DNA from 2 places in the Kitasatospora sp. NEAU-69 genome. Region 2 is predicted to be linked to the other one. Evidence: riboswitches for the same ligand, from Rfam matches in the RefSeq annotation. Region 2 holds a riboswitch; the other holds the start of a gene.
The links. Region 2 has a riboswitch for glycine ahead of gcvP (aminomethyl-transferring glycine dehydrogenase). Riboswitches for the same ligand answer to the same signal wherever they lie in the genome.
Positions count from the first base shown of each region.

Region 1 (9,154 bases), on a different contig from region 2:
GGACCAGCGAGATGTAGCGGATGAAGCCGCTGTACGGGTCGTCCGTGTTGGCCTTTTGCGACGGGTCGGTGAGCACCTTGACCTGGGCGGCCTGGGAGAGGCCGGTCTGGCTGAAGTCGATGTCGGCGGTGCCGGCCAGCAGCCGGGAGTCCATGTCGTCCGCGTTGGTCGTGATGGTCAGGTTGACCGCGTCCGGGAGTGCCTTGCGGATCGTGTCGGTGGACTGGTCCCACTGGTCGTTGCGGACCAGCGAGACCGACTTGCCCGGGTCGATCGACTTGAACTTGTACGGGCCCGAGGAGATCGGGTGGCTGCCGTAGTTGGCGCCGGTGTCCGACTTGGCCGGGACGGGCGAGGCGCTGCCCATCGCGAGCAGGTACGGGAAGTTCGAGTCGGGCTTGGCCAGGCTGAAGATGATGGTGTTGTCGTCCGGCGTCTGCACCGACTTCAGACCCAGCTTGTTGGGGTCGGTGTCGGTGTAGGGGCCCTTGTAGTTCTGGCCCTCGTCCAGGTCGTTGATCAGGTAGGTCGGGCCGCCGCTGATCACGTCCTGCGCGAACGGGCGCTCGATGCCGTACTTGATGTCCTTGGACGTGATCGGGGTGCCGTCCTCGAACTTCAGACCGCTCTTCAGCTTGAAGGTGTAGGTCTTGCCGTCCGCGGAGACGGTCGGCTGCTCGGTGGCCAGGTCCGGCACCAGCTTCAGGCCGGCCGCACCGGGCTTGGAGTCGTAGGCCAGCAGCGTGCGGGCGTAGTAGCGCTCGAAGTTCCAGACCGAGGCGTAGTAGGCGCGGCCCGGATCCCAGGAGTCGGCATCCGTGCTCGTCCACATGTTGATGGTGCCGCCCTTCTTGTCCGAGGCGTTCACCACGCTGGTGGCGGCGGCGTTGAAGCCGCTCGCCGACGAGCCGCTGGCGCTGGGGCCGCCACCGCCGCCCTTGGAGCCGCCGCAGGCAGCGGTGGTGAGGGCCAGCGTGGCCACCAGGGCGGCGGCAGCGAGCGTCCTGTTGCGCGTCATGGGTGTGGATCCTCCTGATGAAGTGCGCGCCGGCGTGGGCCGCCGCGGGCAGGGAGTCCCCAGAGGGGAGCCGGGCCTTGGGCCAGTGGTGAACCGCGGTACGGGAAGGGTCAGTTGCCCTTGGGGTCGAGCGCGTCGCGCAGACCGTCACCGAAGAGGTTGAACGAGAGCACGGTGATGAAGATCGCCATGCCGGGGACCACCATGTAGGTCGGGTCGACCTGGTAGATCTTCGTGGCGTCCGAGAGCATCTGTCCCCAGGACGGGGTCGGCGGCTTCACGCCGGCGCCGAGGAAGCTGAGCGCGGCCTCACTCAGGATGTTGGTGGGGATGATCAGCGTCGTGTAGACGAGGATCGGCGCCACCAGGTTCGGCAGCAGCTCGCGCAGCAGAATGTGCACACCGCCGGCGCCCAGGCTGCGGGCCGCGTCCACGAACTCGCGCTCGCGCAGCGAGAGGGCCTGGCCTCGCACGATGCGGCCGATGTACGGCCAGCCGAAGAAGCCGATGACCAGGATCAGGATCAGCATCCGCACGCCGCTGCCGGAGAGGCCGAGCAGCGAGTCCGGCATCACCGAGACCAGCGCGATGCTGAACAGCAGCTGGGGGAAGGCGAGCAGGACGTCCATCACGCGGCTGATCACGGCGTCCACCCAGCCGCCGAAGTAGCCCGCGGCGATGCCGAGCAGGACTCCGATGATCACCGAGACCGCGGCGGACAGGAAGGCCACCAGCAGCGAGATCTGCGCTCCGTAGAGGATCCGGCTGAAGACGTCCCGGCCGAAGGTCGGGTCGACGCCCAGCAGGAACTGGCCGTTGATGCCGCCGAACGAGCCCTTGGGGAGCCCGAGGTTGGGGTCGATCTGGTCCGGGTGCGGCTGGTCCGGCGGGTGGCCGAGGAGCGAGCTCAGCACCGGCGCGAAGATCGCGGCGAGGATCAGCAGGATCACCACGACGCCGCCGGTGAGCGCGACCTTGTCCTGCTTCAGGCGGGCCCACGCGATCTTGCCGGGCGAGCGGCCCTCGATCCGCTTGGCTTCCTGGGCCGGTTCGGCCGCGGGATCGCCCGGTGCGGGGGCGGTGGTGTCGGTGGGTGTGGTCATGGGCAGTTCGGGTCCCCTCGCCGACGGTTGTCGGCCCATGGGCAGTCAGGGGGCAGGCGCGACCATGTCAGGTCCAGGTCAGGACCCGCGGTCTATGCACCCCTGGCTGCTCGGCTGGTGCGGTGCGCAGAACTCTCCATGCTGCGAACAGGCTTGCGCCAGCCCTCCCCCTCGAAGGATGCCCAACTGTGATCTATTGGGATTCAAGATCACTAAACCCCGGGGTCGCATATCGGCCACCCGCCGGACACATGCGGCCTGGTCAGCGGGCATGCCGAAGCATGACTGACGGATCGTCAGTCATGCCCGAAAGGGAAGAGGTGCTGCCCGATCAGTTGACGGAGAGTGAACGGAAGGCCCGCGCACGCCGGTCTGTACCAGCCGGATGCGGGGTCGTTTCAGCGCGCGACGCGCGGGGCGTCTCAGCGCGCGGGGCGGGGCGGCCAGGGCTGCTGCGGCCACCCGTGGCCGGTGCCCGGCGGCGGCTGCGAACCCGGGGCCGGATAGCCGTACGAACCCTGGTGCGGCGCCTGCCCCGGCGCCACCCCCGGCGGATACGGCACAGCCGGCACAGCCTGCACGACCGGCGCGGCGGGGTACGGCGACGCGGTGGCCTCGCGGTGGTAGAACGGCCGGGCGTGGGCGTGCATCCAGAGCGCCACCGGGTCGTACTCGTCGCTCATCGCCACGGTCGAGACCGCGAGGCCGGGCGGCGCCTGCGCGATCGCCCGCTGCATCAGCGCCCGGACCGCCTCGACGGCCGGCGGCGAGGTGTCGTACAGCTCCAGCCCGATCGCCAAGTACGCTTCGCCGACGACCGGTTGCACCCAGGCCCGGCGCAGCGCGCGGACCGGACGGACCGACGGCGCCTGGCGCTCCAGCAGCGCGTAGAACTGCTCGGCCGGCACCTGCGGCTCGGAGAGCTTCAGCGGCCCGGCCGGCAGCCGGTCCAGACCCGCCGCGACCCGGCGCAGATCGGCCCACGGGATGCCGACGCCGCCGCCCGGCGCGTGCGGATCGAGCCACAGGCCCCAGCGGGTGCGGTACAGCGCGGCGGCGATCTCCCGTCCGGAGATCACCTCGTGGCCGCGGGTCCAGCCGCTGGCGGCGAGTTGGCCGGGCGAGGTGGCGGCCGGCGCGTAGCCGTGGCCGGCGAGGTCCATGTTCCCGTACTGTGCGTCCGGACTGCCCGCGCTGCCCTGCCAGAGCAGCATCCAGACCCGGCCCTCGGCGAGGGCGTGCAGCAGCCGCTCGTACGCGTCCCAGCGCTCCGGTGCGACCTCGCGCAGCGCGCGCTCCAGGGCGCCCGGGTCCGCGCCGGGGGCCTGACCCCAGGGGCCCGGCCCGCCACCTGCCGCTCCCGTCGTCACGGTGCGCCCTCTTCCCTGTCCTGGTCCGGCCCGAGCCGACCCACCCCCGGCCCGGCCGGCCTGTCCTGGCCCGACCTGCTGGCCCGGCCCGTCCTGGCCCGACCCGTCCCGCGTCCGGCCGGTGCTCCGGTCCGGCAGCGGGGCCGGTTGGCGGCCGCGCTGTGGGCAGCACGATACGGGGCCCGGCCGACATGCGTCATGCCGGTCGGGCCTGGTGTCGCAGGACGGCTCAGAACCGCTCGTAGAACGGCCGGACCTGGTGCAGCATCCAGTCCACCACCGGGTCGGCCGCCAAGTCGAGCAGCACGATGTGCACACCGCCGGGCAGCGGCGCCAGGCCGAGCGCGCGGCCGAGCGCGGCATTAGCCTCGGCCGGGTCGGCGGGCGCGGCCGGATCGAGCTGGACGCCCACGAACAGCACCGTCGGCTCGCCCTCCACCGAGGCCAGCGCCCGCCGGGCCGTCAGCACCCCGGGCAGCGCGGCCAGCTCGGCGCGGACCGCCGTCAGGAAGGCCACCGGCTCCTCGGCCGGCTCCGGCTCGCGCAGCGCGACCCGGGCGCCCTGCGGCGGCTGCGCGCCCGGCTCAGCGCCCCAGCGATCCCCCTGCGGCCCCCGGCGCAGCTCGGCGACGCCCTGCGGCGGCACCGGGATCCCCACCGGCGCCTCCGGGTTGACCGCGATGCCGATGCCCAGCGGCAGGCCGCGGGCGAACTCCCAGGCCGGCGCGACCGCGCAGGACAGACCGGGGGCGTGCCGCAGGAACTGCTCCTCGGAGGAGAAGACCGGGACGTACGGCCCGCCCGCCAGCTCGATGGTCGGCAGGTCCAGCGCGTGGCCCTGCGGATCGGCGCCGGACGGCAACGGGATCCACACCTGGCTGCGCGCGAGCACCTCGATCACCCGGGCGGTCGCCGCCGGCTCGCCGAGCGCGGCGGTGAGCACCTGCTCCAGCTCGTTGGCCGGCCAGCCGCCGCCGGCCGGTGCCTGCCCGGGCTCGGCCCACCCCTCTGTTCTCATAGTGCAAGCGTACCGAGCCCTCCCCTCCCGCTCGGGCGCACCGGCATGCCATGATGTGCCCGTTGTCCCCGTGTCCGACAACCGAACGGCTGTACCGGACCACCGGACCGACCAACTTCATACTGGCCGCTCGAACCCGCGCGGGAGAGTCCGGAGGTGCCCACGGCACGGACCGGCGCCGAAGGAGCAAGTCCTCCCCGGAATCTCTCAGGCACCCTTACCGCACGGGCGAGGCGAATCTGGAAAGTGGAACACGGCCGTGCCGTGCGCCCACCCACGGTGCAAGCCGCGTCATCCTTGGTGGTGTGCGGTGAAGCTCTCAGGTTGCGACGACAGACGGGGAGACTCCACCCCCGCATGTCCGCAACCAGCCACGGGAGTCCCACCATGTCCCCCCGCCTGACCGCGCTCGACGCCCTGCACCGTTCCCTCGGCGCGACCATGACCGACTTCGCCGGCTGGGACATGCCGCTGCGCTACGGCAGCGAGCGCGAGGAGCACCTCGCCGTCCGTACCAAGGCCGGCCTCTTCGACCTCTCGCACATGGGCGAGATCACCGTCTCGGGACCGCAGGCCGGCGAGCTGCTCGACCACGCGCTGGTCGGCTTCATCTCGGCCCTCGGCGTGCTGCGCGCCCGGTACACGATGATCTGCCGCGAGGACGGCGGCATCCTGGACGACCTGATCGTCTACCGGACCGGCGAGCAGGAGTACATGGTCGTCGCGAACGCCTCCAACGCCCAGGTGGTGCTGGACGCGCTGACCGAGCGCGCGGCCGGCTTCGACGCGACGGTGCGCGACGACCGCGACGCCTACGCGCTGCTCGCCGTCCAGGGCCCGGAGGCGAACGGCATCCTCGCCTCGCTCACCGAGGCCGACCTGCCCGGCCTGAAGTACTACGCACTGCTGCCCACCACGGTGGCCGGCAAGGACGTCTGGCTGGCCCGCACCGGTTACACCGGCGAGGACGGCTTCGAGATCTTCTGCGCCCCCGGCGACGCCGAGCACCTGTGGCAGGCGCTGACCGAGGCCGGCTCCGCCGCCGGCCTGATCCCGTGCGGCCTGTCCTGCCGCGACACGCTGCGCCTGGAGGCCGGCATGCCGCTGTACGGGCACGAGCTGGACACCTCGCTGACCCCGTTCGACGCGGGCCTGGGCCGCGTGGTGCGCTTCGACAAGACCACCAACGGCGGCGACTTCGTCGGCCGCAAGGCGCTGGAGGAGGCGGCCGCCAAGGCCGAGTCCAACCCGCCGCGGGTGCTGGTCGGCCTGGTCTCCGAGGGCCGCCGGGTGCCGCGCGCCGAGTACGCGGTGGTCGCCGCCGACGGCGCCGTGATCGGCCGGATCACCTCCGGCGCGCCCTCCCCCACGCTCGGCAAGCCGATCGCGATCGCCTACGTGGACGCGGCCTTCGCCGCTGCCGGCGGCGAGGTCGCGGTGGACGTGCGCGGCAAGCACGAGCCGGTCGCGGTCGTCGCGCTGCCGTTCTACAAGCGCGCCCGCTGAAGCCCGGCCGCCGAGCCACCCCTCTCCCTCTCGTCCCACGAAGCAGTCCGCACCGCGGACCGCTTCGCCCTTCCCGCTTCCCATCCTGGAGAATGAACACCATGAGCAACCCGCAGCACCTGCAGTACAGCAAGGAGCACGAGTGGCTGACCACCGCCGACGCTGACGGCGTCTCGATAGTCGGCATCACCGAGCACGCCGCCACCGCCCTCGGCGACATCGTCTACGTGGACCTGCCCGCCGTCGGCGACACCGTCACCGCCGGCGAGACCTGCGGCGAGCTGGAGTCCACCAAGTCGGTCAGCGACCTGTACTCCCCCGCCACCGGCGAGGTCGTCGAGATCAACGACGAGGTCGTCGCCGACCCGGCGCTGGTCAACTCGGCCGCTTTCGAGGGTGGCTGGCTGTTCAAGCTGCGCATCTCCGACGCCCCCGCGGACCTGCTCAGCGCCGACGAGTACACCGCTTTCACCGCCGGCTGACCACTGCTCGACGGGGCGGCCCCAGCGCGGCGGCCGCCCCCGCCGGTCCCACCCGCCCTGCCCGCCCGTCGCCCGCCACCACCCTCCACCGGCGCGCTTCGCGCGACTGCCCTGATTGGGAAGACGCCACCATGACTGTCCTCAACCAGTCCCTGCACGCTCTCGACCCCGAGATCGCCGCCGCGGTCGACGCCGAGCTGCACCGTCAGCAGTCCACCCTCGAAATGATCGCCTCCGAGAACTTCGCCCCGGTGGCGGTCATGGAGGCCCAGGGTTCGGTGCTGACCAACAAGTACGCCGAGGGCTACCCCGGCAAGCGCTACTACGGCGGGTGCGAGCACGTCGACGTGGTCGAGCAGATCGCGATCGACCGGATCAAGGAGCTGTTCGGCGCCGAGCACGCGAACGTCCAGCCGCACTCCGGTGCGCAGGCGAACGCCGCCGCGATGTTCGCTCTGATCAAGCCGGGCGACACGATCCTGGGTCTGAACCTGGCCCACGGCGGCCACCTGACCCACGGCATGAAGATCAACTTCTCCGGCAAGCTCTACAACGTGGTCGCGTACCACGTGGACGAGCAGACCAGCCTGGTCGACATGGAGGAGGTCGAGCGCCTCGCCAAGGAGCACCAGCCCAAGCTGATCATCGCCGGCTGGTCCGCCTACCCGCGCCAGCTCGACTTCGCCGAGTTCCGCCGGATCGCCGACGAGGTCGGCGCGCTGCTGATGGTCGACATGGCCCACTTCGCCGGCCTGGTGGCCGCGGGCCTGCACCCGTCCCCGGTCCCGTACGCGGACGTGGTCACCACCACCACGCACAAGACCCTGGGCGGCCCGCGCGGCGGCGTCATCCTCTCCAAGGCCGAGTGGGCCAAGAAGATCAACTCCGCGGTCTTCCCCGGCCAGCAGGGTGGTCCGCTGGAGCACGTGATCGCCGCCAAGGCCGTCTCCTTCAAGGTCGCCGCCTCGCCGGAGTTCAAGGAGCGCCAGGAGCGCACGCTGGAGGGCGCCAAGATCCTGGCAGCCCGCCTGCTGCAGGACGACGCGACCGCGGCCGGCGTCTCGGTGCTGTCCGGCGGCACCGACGTGCACCTGGTCCTGGTCGACCTGCGCAACAGCGAGCTGGACGGCCAGCAGGCCGAGGACCGCCTGCACGAGGTCGGCATCACGGTCAACCGCAACGCGATCCCGAACGACCCGCGCCCGCCGATGGTCACCTCCGGCCTGCGGATCGGCACCCCCGCGCTGGCCACCCGCGGCTTCCAGGCCGAGGACTTCCGCGAGGTCGCCGACGTCATCGCCGAGGCCCTGAAGCCGGGCTTCGACGAGGGCAAGGCCACCGCGCTCAAGGCCCGGGTCACCGCGCTCGCCGAGAAGTACCCGCTCTACCCGGAGCTGTAATCCGCATTTCTGCTGTAGGGCCGTGGTCGGCGTCACCCCTGCCGACCCGAGCCTTCACCGGGGGCACCGCGCACACTGGAACGTGAGCCGGTGCCCCTGCCCATGCACCGCCCGCACCGCACTGCGTCACCCCGCACCGCCCCGCACCGCCCGTTCTCTCCACGAGACCAGACAAGGACGTCACCCCCGTGGCCATCAGCGTCTTCGACCTCTTCTCCATCGGCATCGGCCCCTCCAGCTCCCACACGGTCGGCCCGATGCGCGCGGCCCGGATGTTCGCCCGCCGGCTGCGCTCGGAGGGGCTGCTGGACCGCGTCGTCTCCGTCAAGGCCGAGCTGTTCGGCTCGCTCGGCGCCACCGGCCACGGCCACGGCACCCCGAAGGCCGTCCTGCTCGGCCTCCAGGGCGACTCGCCGCGCACGGTGGACGTCACGAAGGCCGACCTCTCGGTCGAGCAGATCAAGCAGTCCAAGCGGATAGCGCTGCTCGGCACCCACGAGATCGACTTCGACCCCGACCTCCAGCTGATCCTGCACCGCCGCCGCTCGCTGCCGTACCACGCGAACGGCATGACCCTGGCCGCGCACGACGCCGCCGGCGAGGTGCTGCTGGAGAAGACGTACTACTCGGTCGGCGGCGGCTTCGTGGTCGACGAGGACGCGATCGGCGCGGACCGCGTGGTGCCCGATGACACCGCGCTGCGCTACCCCTTCCGCACCGGCGAGGAGCTGCTGCGCCTCACCCGCGAGACCGGCCTCTCGATCTCCGGCCTGATGCTGGAGAACGAGAAGGCCTGGCGCACCGAGGAGGAGATCCGCACCGGTCTGCTGGAGATCTGGGGCGTGATGAAGGAGTGCGTCAGCGCCGGCATGTCCCGCGAGGGCATCCTGCCCGGCGGCCTGAAGGTCCGCCGCCGTGCCGCCTCCGGCGCCCGCGCGCTGCGCGCCGAGGGCATCGGCCCGGCCAACGCGATGGAGTGGGTCACCCTCTACGCGATGGCCGTCAACGAGGAGAACGCCTCCGGCCAGCGCGTCGTCACCGCCCCCACCAACGGCGCGGCCGGCATCATCCCCGCCGTGCTGCACTACTTCCAGAACTTCATCCCGGGCGCCGACGACGACGGCATCGTCCGCTTCCTGCTCGCCGCCGGCGCGATCGGCATGCTCTTCAAGGAGAACGCCTCGATCTCCGGCGCCGAGGTCGGCTGCCAGGGCGAGGTCGGCTCCGCCTGCTCGATGGCCGCCGGCGGCCTCGCCG
Region 1 is NZ_JBWXUE010000004.1:289,115-298,268, reverse strand. Features, by position in the region: gene AC060L_RS07230 (ABC transporter substrate-binding protein) at 1-1,018, opposite strand, end outside; gene AC060L_RS07225 (ABC transporter permease) at 1,129-2,121, opposite strand; gene AC060L_RS07220 (enhanced serine sensitivity protein SseB C-terminal domain-containing protein) at 2,544-3,491, opposite strand; gene AC060L_RS07215 (enhanced serine sensitivity protein SseB) at 3,721-4,509, opposite strand; glycine riboswitch at 4,641-4,742, shown strand; gene gcvT (glycine cleavage system aminomethyltransferase GcvT) at 4,897-6,015, shown strand; gene gcvH (glycine cleavage system protein GcvH) at 6,117-6,497, shown strand; gene AC060L_RS07200 (serine hydroxymethyltransferase) at 6,629-7,897, shown strand; gene AC060L_RS07195 (L-serine ammonia-lyase) at 8,086-9,154, shown strand, end outside.
Region 1: another riboswitch for glycine. It lies ahead of gcvT (glycine cleavage system aminomethyltransferase GcvT); the one in region 2 lies ahead of gcvP (aminomethyl-transferring glycine dehydrogenase).

Region 2 (9,154 bases):
CACGGCGGTGACCCAGTAGGCGTGCTTGTAGGCGTCCAGGGTCGGGATCTGCACCTTGACCAGCGCCGCGATCGGCGGCGGGAACTTGATGGTGTCCCCGGTCAGGATGGCGCCCATCACGGCGGTGCCGATCGCGCCACCGACGGTGCGCAGCACGGCGTTCATGCCGTTGGCGATGCCGCTCTGCTCGGCCGGCACGGCGCCGTTGATGTAGGCCGGCATCGCCGCGTAGGCCATGCCGACGCCGAGGCCGAAGAGCGCGGACGCGAAGTAGACGTCGCCCTCGGCGCTGTGGCGCAGCGCGAGGTAGGCCATCGCGGCAGCGCCGAACAGGCCGCCGAGGACCAGCGGCAGACGGGGGCCGCGGCGGCTGATCAGCATCGCGCCGAGCGGGGCGGCGACCATCGAGCCGATCGCGGAGGGCAGCAGCAGCACGCCGGCGTGCAGCACGGTGGCGGTGAAGCCGTAGTGCGCGAGCTTGGCGGGCGTCTGGGTGAAGTTGCTGATCACCAGGAAGGAGCCGTACATCCCGAAGCCGATGAGCAGGCCGGAGATGTTGGTGAAGGCGACGGCCGGGCGGGCCATCATCTTCATGTCCACGAGCGGGTGCTTGACCTTGACCTCGATGAAGCCCCAGATCAGCGCGACCACTGCGGCGACGGCGAACAGGCCCAGCGTCTTGTTGGAGGTCCAGCCCCACTCGTTGCCCTGGCTGACGGCGACGAGCAGTGCGCAGAGCCAGCCGGCCAGCGTGATCGCGCCGAGCGGGTCGGCGCCGCCGGTCTTGTCCACCACCGGGTCCTTGGGCACCCGCAGCAGCACCAGGCCGACCGCGATGAGGCCGAAGACCAGGCCCATCCAGAAGATCGACTTGTAGCTCCAGTGCTCCAGCAGCAGGCCGGTGGCGACCAGGCCGAGGCCGCTGCCGACGCCCATCGAGGCACTGATCGCGGCGACGCCGCCGGTGACCTTCTCGCGCGGCAGCTCGTCACGGACGATGCTGATCGCCAGCGGAAGCACGCCACCGCCGGCGCCCTGCAGCACGCGGGCGATGATCAGCATCGAGAACGAGTGGGTGGAGACCGCGAGGCCCGAACCCAGCACCAGGCCGGTCAGTGAGATCAGCAGCATCGGCTTGCGGCCGTGCAGGTCGCCGAAGCGGCCGAGCAGCGGGGTCAGCACGGCGGCCGAGAGCAGGTTGGCCGTCATCACCCAGGTGATGTTCGAGCCGGAAACCTTCAGCTCCAGGGCAAGCGAGGGCAGGATCGGAACGACGGCGGTCTGCACGATGCTGTAGGCCAGCATCGCGAGCACCAGCGCGGGCAGGACCCGGGCGCCGCTCTGCTTCACGGCCGTGGTGGTGGGCTGTGGCGCCTCACTCACGGTGGCTCCTTCAGGGATGGGCTTCAGCAGCCCTCGAGGCTGCTTCAAGCTAACGACAGTCAATGTAGTGAAGTAACCATGCCCTCAAGTGCTTCAATCTGTCAAATATCGACCGGTGAAGCTTTGTTGCGGCCGACAACGCCGATACGGCCCGGACCTGGTGGAAGACCAGGTCCGGGCCGTACCGGGGGAGTTGGGAGCGGGGTCAGGCCGTGGCGCTGTCCGGCTCCCGGGCGGCGGCCTGCGCCGGGGGGTGGGCCGGCGCGTTGGCCGGGGCGTGGTGCGTGGCGGCCTGGGTGTCGGCGTGCTGGGCGTCGGCATACCGGGCATCGCCGGCCTGCTGCTCCGGCGCGGTGCTGTCGTGGATCTCCACCTGCTCGCGGCGCAGTTCCTCGCGGATCACCTGCTCCTCGGTGTAGCGCTCCACCACCAGGCGCACCCGCTCCAGCGGCGCCAGGTACTTGCGCACCGCCGGGCGTTCCTCGTGCAGCGTCACCTCTTCGACGGCCTCGGCGATCTCCTGCGCCGAGAGCGCCGACCGCTCGGCCTCGCCGACCGGGACCCGCTCCACCCGGACCCGCTCCTTGACCACCTGGATCCGCTTCTCCACCGGTTCGGTCACCACGTACTTGCGCATCCTGGCGGTGCCGAGCACGTGCCACTCGTTGGTGATCTCAAGACGCTCCTCGCGCAGCGTCAGCTCGATCGGGCCGGGCGGCGGCATGGTCGCGCCCGGGCCGGCGACCGGTCGGCTCGCGGCGGCCTGGGCCGGGGTGGAGCCCGGCGCCGGGGGCTGGCCCGGGGCCGGCATCGGCGGCTGGGAGGGCGGGGTGGGGTCGACCGGCTTGTCCAGGCCGATGGTCGCGGTGCCGGGGCCGGTCGGCTGCGCCGTCGCCGGGCGGGCCGCCATGGCGCCGCCGGTCGCCGCCGCGGCCGGCATGCCGGTCTGCGTGCCGACGCCGAAGTCCAGATCGTCCGGGTGCCGGGCGGGCGCCGGGGGCGGCAGCGGGCGCTCGACGCCCGGTGAGTCCAGCCCGTAGTAGCGGTACAGCTGGAGCTCCTGGGCCGGCGAGAGGTGCTGGCCGACGCCGAAGTCCGGCGACTCCTTGATCAGCGACTTGTCGTAGGGCACGCGCAGTTCCTCGCCGGAGAACTCGCTCGTGGTGAGCGGCACGAAGGCGTCCCGCCCGAAGATTCCGGTCCGCACCGCGGCCCATTCCGGCTCACCGGTCGCATCGTCGAGGTAGACCTCGTCCACCGTGCCGATCTTGTCGCCGTTGCGGTCGACGGCCTTGTGCCCGATCAGGTCTCGGGGGTCGATATCGGTCTGCACGCTATTTCCTCCAGCTGGTTACTGCCTGTCGATTCACACGAAAAGCCACGAACCGGACGGTGGCGAGCCGAGCGCGGCCGTCCGTGCGCGCACTGGACCAAGTGGGGGAGTGGATTCGCTCACCTGAGCGGTCGTTCGGTGCGTTCTCGCTGGTACCCTGGGCGCGACCGCCGAGCCCGCTCGGGAGAGTCCCCGCCCCCGACCGAAGGGGAGCGAGGCGCCGAAGGAGCAAACCCTCCCCGGAATCTCTCAGGCATCCGTACCGTGCGGGATAGGTCACTCTGGAAAGCAGGGCAGGACCCCCGGCGAGGGAGCCGGTGGCCACCACCCTCACCGACGGTGCAAGCCGGCGGGGCGTCAGCCTCGCGCGGGCGAAGCTCTCAGGTCCCGATGACAGAGGGGGAGGGTCTGTCGGGCTCGCCCGCCGCAGGCCGATCCGCTGTCCACAGTGGCGAAGGCCCTCCCCCCGGCGTGCGTGCCCCCGCCGGTCCGTGACCAGGAGGCCCGACCACCATGACTGCCCAGCCGACCAACGGTCGTTCTCGCAGCGCAGCCACCCTCAGCGAGCTCGAGGCGGCCAGCCCGTTCGAGTCGCGCCACATCGGCCCCGACGCCGCCGCCCAGGAGAAGATGCTGGCGCAGGTCGGTTTCGGCTCGCTCGACGAGCTCTCCGCCGCCGCCGTCCCCGAGGCGATCCGCAGCATCACCGCCCTGGACCTGCCGGACGGCCGCAGCGAGGCCCAGGTGCTCGCCGAGCTGCGCGAGCTCGCCACGCACAACCAGGTGCTCACCTCGATGATCGGCCTGGGCTACTACGGCACCCACACGCCGCCGGTCATCCTGCGCAACGTCATGGAGAACCCCTCCTGGTACACGGCCTACACGCCGTACCAGCCGGAGATCTCGCAGGGCCGCCTGGAGGCGCTGCTCAACTTCCAGACCCTGGTCTCCGACCTGACCGGCCTGGAGACCTCGGGCTCCTCGCTGCTCGACGAGGGCACCGCCGCCGCCGAGGCGATGGCGCTGGCCCGCCGGGTGACCAAGGTCAAGGGCGGTGTCTTCCTGGTTGACGCCGACACGCTGCCGCAGACCCTCGCGGTGATCCGCACCCGGGCGCTGCCGACCGGCGTCGAGGTGGTCGTCGCCGACCTCGCCGAGGGCATCCCGGCCGAGATCGCCGAGCGCGGCGTCTTCGGCGTGCTGCTCCAGTACCCCGGTGCCTCCGGCGTGGTGCGCGACCTGACCGCCGTGATCGAGCAGGCGCACGGCCTGGGCGCGATCGTCGCGGTCGCCGCCGACCTGCTGGCGCTCACGCTGCTCAAGTCGCCGGGCTCGCTCGGCGCCGACATCGCGTGCGGCACCTCGCAGCGCTTCGGCGTCCCGATGGGCTTCGGCGGCCCGCACGCCGGCTACCTGTCGGTGCGCGCCGAGTACGCCCGCTCGCTGCCCGGCCGCCTGGTCGGCGTCTCGGTGGACGCCGACGGCCACCGCGCCTACCGCCTCGCGCTGCAGACCCGCGAGCAGCACATCCGCCGCGAGAAGGCGACCAGCAACATCTGCACCGCGCAGGTGCTGCTCGCCGTGATGGCCTCGATGTACGCCGTCTACCACGGCCCGGACGGGCTGGCCGACATCGCCCGCCGCACCCACCGCTACGCCGCCGCGCTGGCGGCCGGCCTGCGCGCCGGCGGCGTCGAGCTCGCCCACGAGGCGTTCTTCGACACCGTGACCGCCAAGGTCCCGGGCCGGGCCGCCGAGGTCGTCGCCGTGGCCCGCGAGGCCGGCGTCAACCTCTACCTGGCCGACGCGGACACCGTCTCGGTCTCCTGCGACGAGACCACCACCCGCGAGCACCTGGACGCCGTCTGGGCCGCGTTCGGCGTCGTCGGCGCCGAGGTCGAGGAGGCCGCCGACACGCTGCCGGCCGGCCTGCTCCGCGAGGACGAGTACCTCACCCACCCGGTCTTCCACAGCCACCGCTCGGAGACCTCGATGCTGCGCTACCTGCGCCGCCTCTCGGACCGGGACTACGCGCTGGACCGCGGGATGATCCCGCTCGGCTCCTGCACCATGAAGCTGAACGCCACCACCGAGATGGAGGCGGTCACCTGGCCGGAGTTCGGCCAGCTGCACCCGTTCGCGCCGATCGAGCAGGCCCAGGGCTACCTGACGCTGATCCGCCACCTGGAGCAGCAGCTGGTCGAGGTGACCGGCTACGACGCCGTCTCGATCCAGCCGAACGCCGGCTCCCAGGGTGAGTTCGCCGGTCTGCTCGCGGTCCGCGCCTACCACCACGCGAACGGCGACACCCAGCGCGACGTCTGCCTGATCCCCGCCTCGGCGCACGGCACCAACGCCGCCTCCGCGGTGATGGCCGGCATGCGCGTGGTCGTCGTCAAGACGCTGACCGACGGCGACGTGGACGTCGAGGACCTGAAGGCGAAGATCGAGCAGCACCGCGAGCAGCTCTCGGTGCTGATGGTCACCTACCCGTCCACCCACGGCGTCTTCGAGACCCAGATCACCGAGATCTGCGGCCTGGTGCACGAGGCCGGCGGCCAGGTGTACGTGGACGGCGCGAACCTGAACGCGCTGGTCGGCCTCGCCAAGCCGGGCAAGTTCGGCGCGGACGTCTCGCACCTGAACCTGCACAAGACCTTCTGCATCCCGCACGGCGGCGGCGGCCCGGGCGTCGGCCCGGTCGCGGTCCGCGCGCACCTCGCGCCGTACCTGCCGAACCACCCGCTGCAGGGCGAGGCCGGCCCGGCCACCGGTGTCGGCCCGATCTCGGCCGCGCCGTGGGGCTCGGCGGCGATCCTGCCGATCTCCTGGGCGTACGTGCGCCTGATGGGCGGCGAGGGCCTCAAGCGGGCGACCCAGGTCGCCGTGCTGAACGCCAACTACATCGCCAAGCGGCTGGCCCCGCACTTCCCGGTGCTCTACACGGGCCCCGGCGGTCTGGTCGCGCACGAGTGCATCATCGACATCCGCCCGCTGACCAAGGAGACGGGGGTGACCGTGGACGACATCGCCAAGCGCCTGATCGACTACGGCTTCCACGCCCCGACCATGTCCTTCCCGGTGGCCGGCACGCTGATGATCGAGCCGACCGAGTCCGAGGACCTGCACGAGATCGACCGCTTCTGCGAGGCGATGATCGAGATCCGCGCGGAGATCGAGAAGGTCGGCTCCGGCGAGTGGTCGGCGGAGGACAACCCGCTGCACCACGCCCCGCACACCGCCGCCACGCTGGCCGGCGACTGGACGCGCGGCTACTCGCGGCACGAGGCGGTCTTCCCGGCGGGCGTGAACCCGGCGGACAAGTACTGGCCGCCGGTGAGCCGGATCGACGGCGCCTACGGCGACCGCCACCTGGTCTGCTCCTGCCCGCCGCTGGACGAGTACGGCGTCTGACGCCCGGTGAGCCGGTGACCGGCTAGCACGTCATGAAGCCTCGGTGGTCCGCTGACCACCGAGGCTTCGTGACGTTCCGGGTTCGTTCAGACCGCGAGCAACGAGCGGCGCGGGGCGATCACCCGGCCGTCCGGGAGCAGCTCGCCGGTGTCCTCGAAGAGCAGGACGCCGTTGCAGAGCAGGCTCCAGCCCTGCTCGGGGTGACGGGCGACCGGGACCGCCGCCTCCCGGTCGGCGGACTCGGCCGACGGACACTCAGGTCGGTGCTGGCACATCGTCGTACCTCGCTTCACTCACGATCCACGCCCCCCGCAGCGGCATCGGCCCGTGCCCGGCTCGGGCAACCGGCTCTGGAAACACCGTTGAAGTTGGTCGGATCCTGTCCCGCCGGTCCAGGTGTGAACCGGCGCTTCTGTGGGTAGGACAGGGGGTCCTTCCACGCTTCCTCCAGTGTCTGCCTCCCGGGCCCGTCCCGCAGCTGTTTTGGTGAGTTGTGCCACAACTCCGGGGCAGAGATCACCCATTCAGATGGCTGGGCCGCCGCGCGGGCACACCGACGGGCCACCCGGTCATGGCACGACCGGGTGGGTGCGGAGTAGTCCGGACGGGTGATTGGCGCACGACTGGTTCGCGCACGGGTGACGTGCTCTGCGAGTGACGTGGGTCGCGGGTGCCGCGCACCCGGCCGGTGACTAGAACGCCGGGACCGCCGCCAGCGTGGAGGCCGCCGCCGCCGTTGCCGCCGCCGCGGCCACCGCGGCCGAGCCGGCGGCTCGGCGGGTGAGCAGGGCGAGCAGTTGGCCGGCCGGGTAGGCGTGGTGGGCGGTGATGCCCAGCGGGGCCGGGGCGAGCGGGATCAGCAGGTCGTCCGCCGGATCGCCCTCGGTGCCGTGCAGCCACAGCGCCGTCGCGTAGTGGCCCGGCATCGACAGCAGCCGCGCCTGATGGGCCGTCGGCAGCGGTTGGGCGAGCTGCCAGGCCTGGGCGAGCGTCTGCACGGTGGAGTCCAGGTACGGCCCGGTCGCGAAGTGCGCGAAGGAGTGGCCCTCCGAGGAGCGCACCACCTCGGCGGCCGCCAGTACCTGGCCGCCGCTCTTGATCAGGAAGCGCCAGCCCGTCCTGGGTGCCGCGGCCAGTTGGCGCACCGTCGTCGTCCCGGGTGGCAGCTGGTGCACGGCCAGGGGATGGGACGGCAGTAGCGGGCCGGTGGGACTGCGCAGCGTGGCGGCCCCGGACTGCCGCAGCGCGGACTCCGAGGTCAGTGCGGCCAGTACGGCGCGCAGCGCGCTGGGCGGCGGCTGGGGCGTTTGCAAGGTCATGGCGGGTCGCCTCTCCGTGCGAGATCGGCGTGCGAAGGCGGCATACCGGCGTGGCGCGAAGGGCCGGGTCCGGTTGGGCGTGATCGCGTGGCTGGGCGCGCGCGAGTGGACTCCGCGACAAGCGGGCAGCCGCCCTGGCGGGCAGCAGGCAGCACGGAGCCTCTCGAACAAGTGCGCAGGGTGACATGTCTATCACCTTCCGTCGTTCTCGGCAAGTCGTAATTTGGGTGAGAAACCGTCAGTTCCCTTGTACTGCAAGGTATTAGCCGTTGCGCGGTGATGGCTGCAGCGGGCCGCGGATGCCTGGGTATCGATCTTGGGGATGGGCATGATGCTTGGCACGGCGGCACCGGCCTGAGGGGGGCATCCATGGGCGAGAAGGTCATCGCGACCCGGGCGGACCTGGCGGACCGACAGCAGTACCGGCTCAAGCTGCAGGCCTGTCAGGAGGCACTCGACCGGATGCTGCGGGAGAACCGCTTCGACCGCCCGAGGGCCGTCCTGGGTCTGGAGATAGAGCTCAACCTGGCGGACGAGCAGGGGCAGCCGCTGATGCGCAACGAGCAGGTGCTCGCGGCGATCGGCTCCGCCGACTTCCAGACCGAGCTCGGGCAGTTCAACATCGAGGTCAACATCGCGCCGCACCGGCTCAGCGGGCACGTCTTCGAGGAGCTGCGCGAGGAGATCGACACCGGATTGCGCTACGCCGACCGGCGGGCCGCCGAGGCGGGTGCCCGGATCATCATGGTCGGGGTGCTGCCGACGCTCGGGCTGGAGCACACCGGGCTGGACTCGATGTCCCACAACAACCGGTACAGCCTGCTCAGCGACCAGATCATGGCCGCCCGCGGCGAGGACATCGCGCTGGACATCGAGGGTGTCGAGCACCTGGTGCTGGAGTCGGTGACGATGGTGGCCGAGGCCGCCGCGACCTCGCTCCAACTGCACCTGCAGGTCACCCCCGACCGGTTCGCACCGGTCTGGAACGCCGCCCAGGCGATCTCCGCCGTCCAGGTGGCGCTCGGCGCCAACTCGCCGTTCCTGTTCGGCCGCGAGCTGTGGCGGGAGACCCGCCCGGTGCTCTTCCAGCAGGCCTGTGACACCCGTTCGGCGGAGCTCAAGGCCCAGGGAGTGCGCCCCATCACCTGGTTCGGGGAGCGCTGGGTGGACAGCGCGCTCGACCTGTTCGCCGAGAACCTGCGCTACTTCCCCGCGCTGCTGCCGATCTGCGACGACGAGGACCCGGCCAAGGTGCTCGCCTCCGGCGGGGTGCCGCGACTCGGCGAGATGCGGCTGCACAACGGCACCATCTACCGCTGGAACCGCCCGGTCTACGACGTCGCGGACGGCGTGCCGCACCTGCGGGTGGAGAACCGCTGCCTGCCGGCCGGCCCGACGGTCGCCGACACGCTGGCGAACGCCGCGTTCTACTACGGCCTGGTCCGGGCGCTCGCCGAGCAGCCGCGACCGATCTGGACGAAGCTGCCGTTCGACCTGGCCGACCGGAACTTCCAGACCGCCGCGCGCTACGGCATCGACGCCGCCGTGCACTGGCCGCGCCAGGGGCGGGGGGCCAAGGGCGGGCCGGCCGAGGTGCCGGTGGTCGACCTGGTGCTCGGCGAACTGCTGCCGCTGGCCCACCAGGGGCTGGACGAGTGGGGCGTGCAGCCCGCCGACCGGGACCGCTACCTGGGGATCATCGAGC
Region 2 is NZ_JBWXUE010000023.1:12,376-21,529, forward strand. Features, by position in the region: gene AC060L_RS25125 (MFS transporter) at 1-1,383, opposite strand, end outside; gene AC060L_RS25130 (PRC and DUF2382 domain-containing protein) at 1,589-2,716, opposite strand; glycine riboswitch at 2,888-2,991, shown strand; glycine riboswitch at 2,993-3,120, shown strand; gene gcvP (aminomethyl-transferring glycine dehydrogenase) at 3,230-6,130, shown strand; gene AC060L_RS25140 (DUF5999 family protein) at 6,217-6,405, opposite strand; gene AC060L_RS25145 (hypothetical protein) at 6,823-7,449, opposite strand; gene AC060L_RS25150 (glutamate-cysteine ligase family protein) at 7,819-9,154, shown strand, end outside.